2 regions of the Bradyrhizobium sp. USDA 327 genome follow, and region 1 is predicted to be linked to the other one. Evidence: riboswitches for the same ligand, from Rfam matches in the RefSeq annotation. Region 1 holds a riboswitch; the other holds the start of a gene.
The links. Region 1 has a riboswitch for S-adenosylmethionine ahead of ABIA42_RS28520 (homoserine O-acetyltransferase). Riboswitches for the same ligand answer to the same signal wherever they lie in the genome.

Region 1 (5,309 bases):
CGGCGACCGCGGCGTACATCGCCGGCGTCGACACGTTGAAGGGGCCACGGATGCGGTTGACGGCGTCAATGACGTGCTCGGGGCCGAACATCCAGCCGATGCGCAGCGCAGCCAAGCCGTGGATCTTGGAGAACGTGTGCGTCACCACCGTGTTCTCGGTGGTGGCGACGAGCTCGATTCCCATCTCGTAATCGTTGCGCGAGACGTAGTCGGAATAGGCGGCGTCGAGCACCAGCAGCACGTGCGAAGGCAGGCCGGCGCGCAGCCGCTTGACCTCGTCGAACGGCAGATAGGTGCCGGTCGGATTGTTGGGGTTGGCGAGCCAGACCAGTTTTGTCCGTGGCGTCACGGCCTTCAGGATGGCATCGACGTCGGCGGTGAGGTTGGTCTCCTGCGCAACGACGTTCTTGGCGCCGACCGCCATCGTCGCGATCGGGTAGACCAGGAAGCCGTGCGTGGTGGAGATCGCCTCGTCGCCGTGGCTGAGATAGGTGTGGGCGAGCAGGTTGAGGATCTCGTCCGAGCCGGCGCCGCAGATGATGCGGTTGGGATCGAGCCCGAAAGAACGGCCGATCGCCTCGCGCAGCACGCGCGAGGTGCCTTCCGGATAGTCCTCCAGATGATCCGCCACGCGCTTGAACGCCTCGATCGCCTTGGGCGAGGGCCCGAACGGCGTCTCGTTGGCCGAGAGCTTGAACACCTTGCGGCCCGGCTCCGGCACCGGGCTCTTGCCGGGGGTGTAGGGCGCAATATCGAGAATGCCGGGATTCGGCACGGGGCGGGACATCTTCAACTCCGAAATGGCGAGGCGCGCGATTTACGATTTCGCCCCGGTCGGGGGCACCGTATAGCGCGTTGCGTGGCTGCCGACGAGAGCTGTGGAGCGAACCGAGGCCCCCGCCTCGATCAGGGCAGCCCTGATCTTGTCGATGCTGGTCGAGCTGGTGACCGAGACCAGCAGCGCCGCGCCATCGAAGGCGGTATCGGGCACCGCCACGATCTCGGCCAGCGGCGACAGGGCGCGCGCGACCTCGGCGTTCCACCCGGAGACGCGCACGCTGAAGGTCTCGACCTCCGTCACCAGGGCGCTGTCGGGGACGCGCGAGACCGCGAACACCGGCATCGCCGCCGGATGATCGGCACGTTCGACGAAGGGCATCCGCGCGATGATCTTCGGCGCGCCAGCTGCCTCCAGCGAGAGCCACCACGGCGTGCGGCTGGAGGTCGCCGAGACGAGCGCCAGATCGCCCTTGGATTTCGCCACCGCTTCGACCGCGGCCTGCGCGCTGAAATGCGCGACGTAGGGCACTGTAAAGCCGAAATGGAAACGCGCGGAGTCACGCATCGCCGGCTCGCTCACCGAGATGTCGGCATGCACGGAGAACGGCGCCTGCACATAGGTGAAGGTCGAGATGATGACGCGCCAGATGCTCTCGACCGTGTCGAGCGGCAGGATGCCGCGATGACGCTGCACGATCTCGCGCATCATGGAAGCCTCGCGCGCGGGGCGGAACGCCGAGCCGACCTCCTGGGTCTGCTTCACCTGGATCAGGCGGTCGATGATGTCGCCGCGCTGCATCAGCAGGCGATGCATGCTCTCGTCGATCGCGTCGATCTCCTTGCGCAATTCCTGGAGCGATGGTGGCGCGGGCGGACGTTGGGACATGTCTGGTGGTCGATCGTTGCGATGGGGAATGTCCTGATTAGGCAGTCGGGGCGGCGAAAGCAAAGAGAAATGACGGCCTTTTTGGCCGATGAGACGGAGACGAATTCGATCGATCCGGACCGCGACTTGACGAAAACCGCCCAAGACGGTAGCTTTTGCCTGTTCCGTGGTCATTTGAGCCGGCCGGCTTGCAGCCACGTTAAAAAACTCGCTAAACAGGCCGGGGACGCTTCCGATCCCGGCCGAACCTATCGTTCAGGCCGGGTTTTTCATGGCCTGATTCCAGCGGCGGTCTGACGGCAGTCGCAAACGAGGTCGATGATGGTTGGCGTCAAGTCCGTACCCAGTCCTGCGATCAGCGCCGACGAACGGTCGCACGAGGTGGATCACCCGAGCTCGCAGGTCGCCCATTTCGGCGCCGAACAGCCGCTGCGGCTCGATTGTGGCGTCGATCTCTCCCCGTTCCAAATCGCCTACCAGACCTATGGCGAGCTCAACGCCGATCGCTCCAACGCCGTTCTGATCTGCCATGCGCTGACCGGCGACCAGCATGTCGCCAATGTGCATCCCGTCACCGGCAAGCCTGGCTGGTGGGAGACGCTGGTCGGCCCCGGCCGGCCTATCGATCCCAAGCACTACTTCATCATCTGCTCCAACGTGATCGGCGGCTGCATGGGCTCGACCGGGCCGGCGTCGATCAATCCCGCCACCGGCAAGGTCTGGGGCCTGGATTTCCCCGTCATCACCATCCCCGACATGGTGCGTGCGCAGGCGATGCTGATCGACCGGCTCGGCATCGACACGCTGTTTGCCGTCGTTGGCGGCTCGATGGGCGGCATGCAGGTGCTGCAATGGACCTCGGCCTATCCCGCCCGCGTGTTCTCCGCGCTGGCGATTGCCTGCGCAACGCGGCACTCGGCGCAGAACATCGCCTTCCACGAACTCGGGCGCCAGGCCGTGATGGCCGACCCCGATTGGCACGGCGGCGGCTATGCCGATCACGGCATCCATCCGCATCGCGGGCTCGCGGTGGCGCGGATGGCGGCGCACATCACCTATCTCTCGGACGCGGCACTGCATCGCAAGTTCGGCCGGCGCATGCAGGACCGGGAGCTGCCGACCTTCTCGTTCGACGCGGATTTCCAGGTCGAAAGCTATCTGCGTTACCAGGGCTCGTCCTTCGTCGAGCGCTTCGACGCCAACTCCTATCTCTATCTGACGCGCGCGATGGACTATTTCGACATCGCGGCCGATCATGGCGGCGTGCTGGCGAAGGCGTTTGCGGGAATCCAGACCCGCTTCTGCGTGGTCTCCTTCACCAGCGACTGGCTGTTCCCGACCTCGGAATCGCGCGCGCTGGTGCACGCGCTGAACGCGTCGAGCGCGCGGGTGTCGTTCGCCGAAATCGAGACCGATCGCGGCCACGACGCCTTCCTGCTCGACGTGCCCGAATTCTTCGACATCTCCCGCGCCTTCCTGCAATCGGCAGGCAAGGCCCGCGGGCTCACCCTCAAGGACCGCTAGCCATGTCTGTCCAGGAAGTGCTGCCGCTGGGCGGGCTTTCGTCCGCACAGTCCGGTCAGTTTCGCGCCGATCATCTGCTGGTCGCCGAGATGGTCAAGCCGGGCTCGAAGGTGCTCGACGTCGGCTGCGGCGAGGGCGATCTGCTTCAGCTGCTCGAGACCCGCGGCATCGACGGGCGCGGCATCGAGCTGTCGCGCGAGGGCGTCAACCGCTGTGTCGCCAAGGGGCTCGCGGTCGTGCAGGGCGACGCCGACACCGACCTCGTCAACTATCCCGACGACGCCTTTGACTACGTGATCCTGTCGCAGACGCTGCAGGCGACGCGGCAGCCGCGCGTGGTGCTGGAGAACCTGTTGCGCATCGGCCGCCGGGCCATCGTCTCGTTCCCGAATTTCGGCTTCTGGAAGATGCGGCTGCAGCTCCTGATCGGCGGCCACATGCCGCGCACGGAGAACCTGCCGGCGACCTGGTACGACACCGCCAACATCCATTTCTGCACCATCAAGGATTTCGTCGAGCTCTGCGACGAGATCAACGTCAAGATGGAGCGCTCTGTCGCGCTCGATCTCTACGGCCGCCCGGTGCCGCTGAACCTGCCCTGGTGGGTGTGGAACATGTTCGGCGAACAGGCGGTGTTCCTGCTGAGCAGGGGCGGGGGGAAATAGCATCTCTCTGTCATTCCGGGGCGCGCAAAGCGCGAGCCCGGAATCCATCGTGCCACAGCGTTTGCGGCCCGATGGATTCCGGGCCTGCGCCTCTGGCGCATCCCGGAATGACGGCTAGTGTGGAGCCAGCGACCTTGGATCGCGCACCGGCCAGCGTCCGGCTTCCACCAGCGTGACGAACCGCTCCACCGCCTCGTTGAACAGCGCGGGCTCCTCGAGATTGAGCACGTGGCCCGACTTCGGAAACATCGCGAGGCCCGCCGCGGGCAGATGCTTCTTCAGGAACAGGCTGGGCCCGACGCAGGGATCGTCCTCGTCGCCACAGATGATTAGCGCGGGCGTTGCCACCTTCGCGATCGCGTCCGTCATCGTGTAGATCGAGGGACGTCCGCCCTGGAAGCCGCGCATCGTGCGCGCCGAACCCCTGGCGTCGTGCCGTGCCAGCGCGGCATAGAAATCGGCGTGGCCGCGCGGGTCTTTCACCAGGAAGGGAATCCGACTCGGCGCCTCGCGCGTGACCTTTGCGACCTCGGCGGAGCCTGATGTCTCGAACTGCTCGGCATTGGCGCGGCATTGCTGGCGCCAGGAGTCTAGATTTTCGATCTCCGAGCCGGAACCGACGCCGGCGAGCGTCATCGACAACGCGCGCTGCGGGGCGTTGAGCCCGATCTGGAGCGATGAGTAGGCGCCCATCGACAGCCCCACGAGATGCGCGCGCTCGATCCCGAGATGGTCGAGCACCGCGAGCGCATCGGTGTAGAAATGCGTGTAGGTGTAGACTTCCCCATCAGGTACGTCCGAAGGCGTGTAGCCGCGCGCCGAATAGGCGATGCAGCGATGGCCGCGCGAGAAGTAGCGCATCTGCGGCTCCCAATTGGTGTAGTCGGCCGCGAACTCGTGCAGAAAAAGTATCGGCGTTCCCTGACCCGCCTCTTCGAAATAGATGCGGACGTCGTCGCTGGTCGTGGCGTGGGGCATTAACTGTTTCCCTCTGTCAAGCCGCCTTTGCAGGATCGCAGTTAACGCTGTTGTCCGCAATGCGGCAGCATCGGAGCAGCACCGACACAAAATCATCGCAGCTATTCGCCGACGCGGTGTCTTTTTCTCGCCACATCGGGCGGCTTAACGGCCTGACCTATGTCGGCCACTTCACCGGCCGATCGGAAAGTAGGGGTGTAACGAAGGATGAAGAATGGTTGAGTTGTTTGCGTTCCGCCTGTCGCGTTGTGTTGTCGCGCTGGCGTTCTTCTTTGCGGCGGTCGCCGCGTTCGTTTCTCCGGCCTCGGCACGGCCGCATCATCGTCATAGCGCAGAGCGGCACGCTTACGTGCACCACGCCAGACATCATCATCACCGCCATCATGCACGCAGCTCGCGCTTCGAGCGCAGCGCGGCGCAGTTGCAGGCGGGCGGCTTCGCCAACACCCAGGCGAGCTATGATCCGAATGCCAATG
Region 2 (5,309 bases), 1.6 Mb from region 1:
CGATCCAACTGTCTTCACCGATCACGATTTTCACAACATCGGCATCGGCATCCTTCGGCATCGCGTCGGTGCGCTGGCGGAGCAGGCCGAGCGCGAGCTGGCGCAGGGACGTGCGCCGGATGTCGACAACGCGGCGATCGCGAACGAAATGTCGGTTCTGGGGCGTTTCCTGATCACCAAGCGGCCGGGCGACATTGCGTCCTTCAAGACGCCCGGCCTGCGAAATATCCTGGTGACCGCGCCCTACTTTCACGACGGATCGATGGAAACGCTGTGGGACGTCATGGATCACTACAACAAGGGCGACGGCGTCGCTGACGCGTGGCTCGATGAGGACATCCAGCCGCTGGCGCTGACGGAGCCCGAGATCGACGACGTGGTGGCGTTGATGGCGGCACTGACCAGTCCGCAATACAAGGACGCCGGCGACAAGGAGTATGCGCGACAGCTCGTACTATCCAAGGTGAACCGTCCGCAGCGCGATACGGCACGCGCCTTTGGTCCGAAGCCGCCACGGCCGAAGCCGCCGCTTTGAGCCATGGTTCACGCGCAGCACTTGCTGACACTTACACCCGAAAATGCTTGCTCAGCTTCAGGCCCTGCGCCTGGTAGTTCGAGCCGATGCGCTGGCCGTACATGGCGTCGGGGCGGGCGAGCATCTTTTCATAGACGAGGCGGCCGACGATCTGGCCGTGCTCGAGGATGAACGGCACCTCGCGCGAGCGCACCTCAAGTACGGCGCGCGCGCCCTGCCCGCCAGCGCCGGCATAGCCGAAGCCGGGATCGAAGAATCCGGCATAGTGCACGCGGAACTCGCCCACCAATGGATCGAACGGCACCATCTCCGCGGCGTAGTCGGGTGGCACCTGCACAGCTTCCTTGGAGGCGAGGATGTAGAACTCGCCGGGATCGAGGATCAGGCTACCGTCGGGGCGGGCCGAGATCGGCTCCCAGAAGTCTTCGACCGCATAGCCGGAGCGGCGATCGACGTCGACGACACCGGTGTGGCGCTTGGCGCGATAGCCGACGAAGCCGCTCGCCTTCTCGCCGGAGAGATCGACGGAGACGGCGACACCGCCGGAGAGGTCGGCATCGTCGATGTCGACGAGGCGCTCGGCGGCATGCAGCGCCTCGAGCTCGTCGGCATTGAGGATGGCATCACCAGTGCGGAAACGCACCTGCGACAGGCGCGAGCCCTCGCGCACCAGCACCGGAAAGGTCTTCGGGCTGATCTCGGCATAGAGCGGGCCGTGATAGCCGGCGCCGATCATGTCGAAGCGGCGGGTGCCGTCGGCGATCACGCGGGTGAAGACGTCGAGCCGACCGGTCGAGCTCTTGGGGTTCGCTGCCGCGACGATTTCCGGCGGCAGCGCCAGGCTTTCCAGCAGCGGCACGATGTAGACGCAGTTGGTCTCCAGCACCGCGCCGTCGGCAAGGCTGAACTCGTGCAGCTTCAATTCATCGATGCGTTCGGCGACCGTGGCGCCGGGACCGGGCAGGAAGCTCGCGCGGACGCGATAGGCGATATCGCCGAGGCGCAGATCGAGGCTCGCCGGCTGGATCTGGCTTTCGACGAAGTCGTATTCGGGCAGGATGAGCCCCGCTTCCGCCATCGCCGCGATCATGCGGTCGGGCAGGATACCATTGGCGTCGGCGGCGACCGTGAACGTCAACCGGGGGTCCTCATCAGGGCTCTCTTGCATCCCGACATACGGGAAAAACAGCCTTTTACGGCTAGCCGATGGACGCCTTGACGGAAAGGGCATTGCGGAATATGAGCATCACTTATCCCGTGGTGATTTGAGCCGGCCGGCTTGCAGCCACGTTAAATAAGTCGCTAAACAGGCCGGGGACCTCTGTGATCCCGGCCAGTGGAGATATCCAGGCCGGTTTTTTTGTGACCGTTTGCGCATCGAATGGTCATGTCGGAGGGTCCTATGTCGAAGTCGCCTGCCAACTACCGTCCCGAAACCCGCCTGGTCCATTCCGGGACCCTGCGCTCGCAATTTGGCGAGACGTCGGAGGCGCTGTTCCTCACCCAAGGCTACGTCTACAACAGCGCCGAGGAGTGCGAGGCGCGGTTCAAGGGCGAGGATCCCGGCTTTATCTATTCGCGCTACTCCAACCCCACCATCGCGATGTTCGAGCGCCGCATGATCGAGCTCGAAGGCGCCGAAGCCGCCCGCTCGGCCGCGACCGGCATGGCCGCGGTGACGACCGCGATCCTCGCACCGCTCAAGGCCGGCGATCACGTCGTGGCCTCGCGCGCCTTGTTCGGCTCGTGCCTTTACGTCATCCAGGACTTGTTGCCGCGCTACGGCATCGAGACCACGCTGGTCGACGGGCTCGATCTCGACCAATGGCAGCGCGCGCTGAAGCCCAACACGAAAACGTTCTTCCTGGAGAGCCCGACCAACCCGACCCTCGACGTGCTCGACATCCCCGGGATCGCCGAGATCGCGCACAAGGGCGGCGCGCGGCTCGTGGTCGACAACGTGTTCGCAACTCCGATCTGGCAGAGCCCGCTCGCGCTAGGGGCCGACGTCGTCGTCTATTCCGCGACCAAGCATATCGACGGCCAGGGCCGGTGCCTGGGCGGCATCATCCTGTCGTCGGAAGCCTTCATCGCCGAGCACATCCACAATTTCATGCGCCAGACCGGCCCCTCGATCTCGCCGTTCAATGCCTGGGTCCTGCTCAAGGGCCTGGAGACGCTGGCCGTGCGCGTGCGCGCGCAGACCGATACCGCAGCGCGCATCGCCGAGGTGCTGGCGAGCCATCCGAAGATCTCGCGGCTGGTCTATCCCGGCCGCGCCGATCATCCGCAGGCAGCTTTGGTGAAGAAGCAGATGCGCGGCGGCTCGACCCTGGTCGGCTTCGAGGTCAAGGGCGGCAAGCAGGCCGCGTTCCGCGTGCTCAACGAGTTGAAGCTTGCGAAGATCTCGAACAATCTCGGCGACGCCAAGAGCCTCGTCACGCATCCGGCGACGACGACCCATCAGCGCCTGAAGCCGGAGGACCGTGCCGCGCTCGGAATCAGCGAGGGGTTCATTCGCTTCTCCGCGGGGCTCGAACATGCCGACGACCTGATCGAGGATCTGACAGCGGCGCTGGAGAAGGCGTGAAGGGGGAATGGCGAATAGTGAGTGGCGAATGGATCCCTATTCGCTACTCGCCATCCCCTGTTCTCTCTACATCGGCCGGTACGTCCGCACGTCCGCGGGCACGTTCACCCCGAGCTTGATCTGGCCGACGGAACGGATGATGTCGTCACCCAACAGCTGAGCGAAGCAGGCATAGCCCCAATCGTTCATGTGCAGGCCATCGGCGATCACGAAGCCCTCGACCGGAATGGCCTGCTTCTCATGCCAGTCGCGCATCACCTCGAAGCGCGGGAAGATTCCGACGTGACGGAGCTCGGCGACCTTGTTGAGCAGCTTCACCATCTTGCCGGCGCTCTCGGCGCGCTGGTTGACGGCCGGCGAATATTGCGGATCCACCAGCACGATGTCGGCGCCGCCCGCGGCCTGGATGCGGCTGATGCCGTCCTCCACCATCTTGGCGGTTTCGCCGGGATCGAGATTGCGCAGCACGGCGTTGGTGCCGACCTGCCAGATCACGAGATCCGGATGCATGTCGATCACCTGCGTCTGGAGGCGCTTCATCATCTCGGGGGCGTCCTCGCCGCCGACGCCGGCATTGATGACGCTGATGTCGGCGGTCGGATAGTGCCGGCGCAGCTGCGCGGCGAGACGATTGGGGTAATTGAACTCCGGCGAGCTCGCGCCGAATCCCTGAGTCGACGACGAGCCGAACGCGACGATGACGACGGGCAGGCCGGCGACGAGCTTGCCAGCAACGTGCGGCAGCGAGCCCATCGCCTTCGAACCGTCCTTCGGCGGCTGGCAGGGCACACGGTTGAAGATGTCGCTGGCGGATTTGGCGGCCTGCTTCACCTTGTCGATGGCGCGCGCCGTGATGCCGCGCTGCTCGGGCGACGTCGCAGCGACGGTGGTCTGGGAGGGCGAAGCGGAAGCGGGATCAGCCGACTGCGCGGGGGCGGGTGTCGCCTGTGCGGCTGCCGTCTGGGCATGCGATTGCGGGGCCGGCGTCAGCAACAACAGCGCCGCGGCTGCAGGCGCGGCCAGCCATGTCGTCAGGCAAAAAGGGCAGAGAGAACTCATTAACGCTAGACCTCAATTTTGCTGCTGGGCCGGCTCGAGACGGGCTGCGTCGATCACGAACTGTGCCAACGCCCGGCCAAGGCAATCATGGACCTGTTTCGCCAGCTCGGGCCCGCGGGACGGGCTGAACAGGTCGAACTGACCCTGATCATTCCACTGCCGCATGATCGCGAAACGATCGAACAGCGGGATACCGTGCTCCTGCGCCACCACCCGCATATTGTCGAGAAAAGGCTGCGCCGAGATCATGGTTTCAGTGCGTGGACTATACTGCAGATTCATCAAGACGACGTCAGCCCCCGCATTTTGCAATGCAGCAACCCCTTCGGTGACGGCACTGCGAAACTCGTCGGGATCGCTCGCTCGGATAGCGTCCACGGTCCCGGTCTGCCAGATGACCAACGTAGGCGTTTTTGCTTCCATCAGCTTAACGAAAGTGGAGGCGGTCTCCTCTGCCGTTTTCTTGCTCTGTATTTCTACGGAGACATGTACCACCTCCGGCGGCGGCAGCTTCTCCTTGAGGATCGCCTCCATGCGCGCGGGGTACGAGCTGTTCTCCGAAGATGGAATGGTCGTCGAGCGGCTGCCGATGACCAGGATCTCGAGCGGCTTGCCGGCCTTGACGGCGGCGGCGACCTTGGGCAACGCGCTTTCGCTGGTCAGCAGATAGGCCGGCAATTCGCAGGAAGCGGGCGCAGGGGAAGCCGTGGGCGCAGGATCGCCCGCACGCGCCACAGGCGCGGCGAGGCCACCGCATAGCAGGGTCAGGCTCAGGAGAACCTTCGCCTTCATCAGCCCCCTCCCGCCAGATCGGCGTTGCCGACGGCGTTTTTGGTCTTCGCACCGCTCTTGTCAGCCACGCGCTTGTACCACGAAATGACCCAGGCCACCCCCCACATGATCAGCACTCCGGAGAGACTAATCAAGGCATGCATGGCTGCGCCGCCGGAGACTTCGGCCAGGATGAAGTGGCCGGCGAAAGCAAGGAAGACGCCGAGACAGAAGATCTCGAGGGAATGCTGGCCGCACAGGATCAGCGGCCGCAGCCAGGGCGACTTCAGGCCCGGCCAGTCCCGCGGCAGGAAGCGCACCGTGAGCGCGGCCAGCGCCAGGAAATGCGTGAAG

Region 2: linked by a shared signal. The riboswitch ahead of ABIA42_RS35760 (O-succinylhomoserine sulfhydrylase) and the one ahead of ABIA42_RS28520 (homoserine O-acetyltransferase) in region 1 are both predicted to bind S-adenosylmethionine.

The regions. Positions count from the first base shown of each region.
Region 1 is NZ_JBGCCW010000001.1:6,032,745-6,038,053, reverse strand. Features, by position in the region: gene hisC (histidinol-phosphate transaminase) at 1-787, opposite strand, end outside; gene ABIA42_RS28525 (chorismate mutase) at 818-1,666, opposite strand; SAM riboswitch at 1,823-1,902, shown strand; gene ABIA42_RS28520 (homoserine O-acetyltransferase) at 1,988-3,190, shown strand; gene metW (methionine biosynthesis protein MetW) at 3,193-3,855, shown strand; gene ABIA42_RS28510 (alpha/beta fold hydrolase) at 3,970-4,833, opposite strand; gene ABIA42_RS28505 (TIGR02594 family protein) at 5,048-5,309, shown strand, end outside.
Region 2 is NZ_JBGCCW010000001.1:7,589,209-7,594,517, reverse strand. Features, by position in the region: gene ABIA42_RS35770 (cytochrome-c peroxidase) at 1-535, shown strand, start outside; gene ABIA42_RS35765 (2'-deoxycytidine 5'-triphosphate deaminase) at 567-1,703, opposite strand; SAM riboswitch at 1,783-1,862, shown strand; gene ABIA42_RS35760 (O-succinylhomoserine sulfhydrylase) at 1,938-3,125, shown strand; gene ABIA42_RS35755 (SGNH/GDSL hydrolase family protein) at 3,192-4,184, opposite strand; gene ABIA42_RS35750 (SGNH/GDSL hydrolase family protein) at 4,197-4,976, opposite strand; gene ABIA42_RS35745 (OpgC domain-containing protein) at 4,976-5,309, opposite strand, start outside.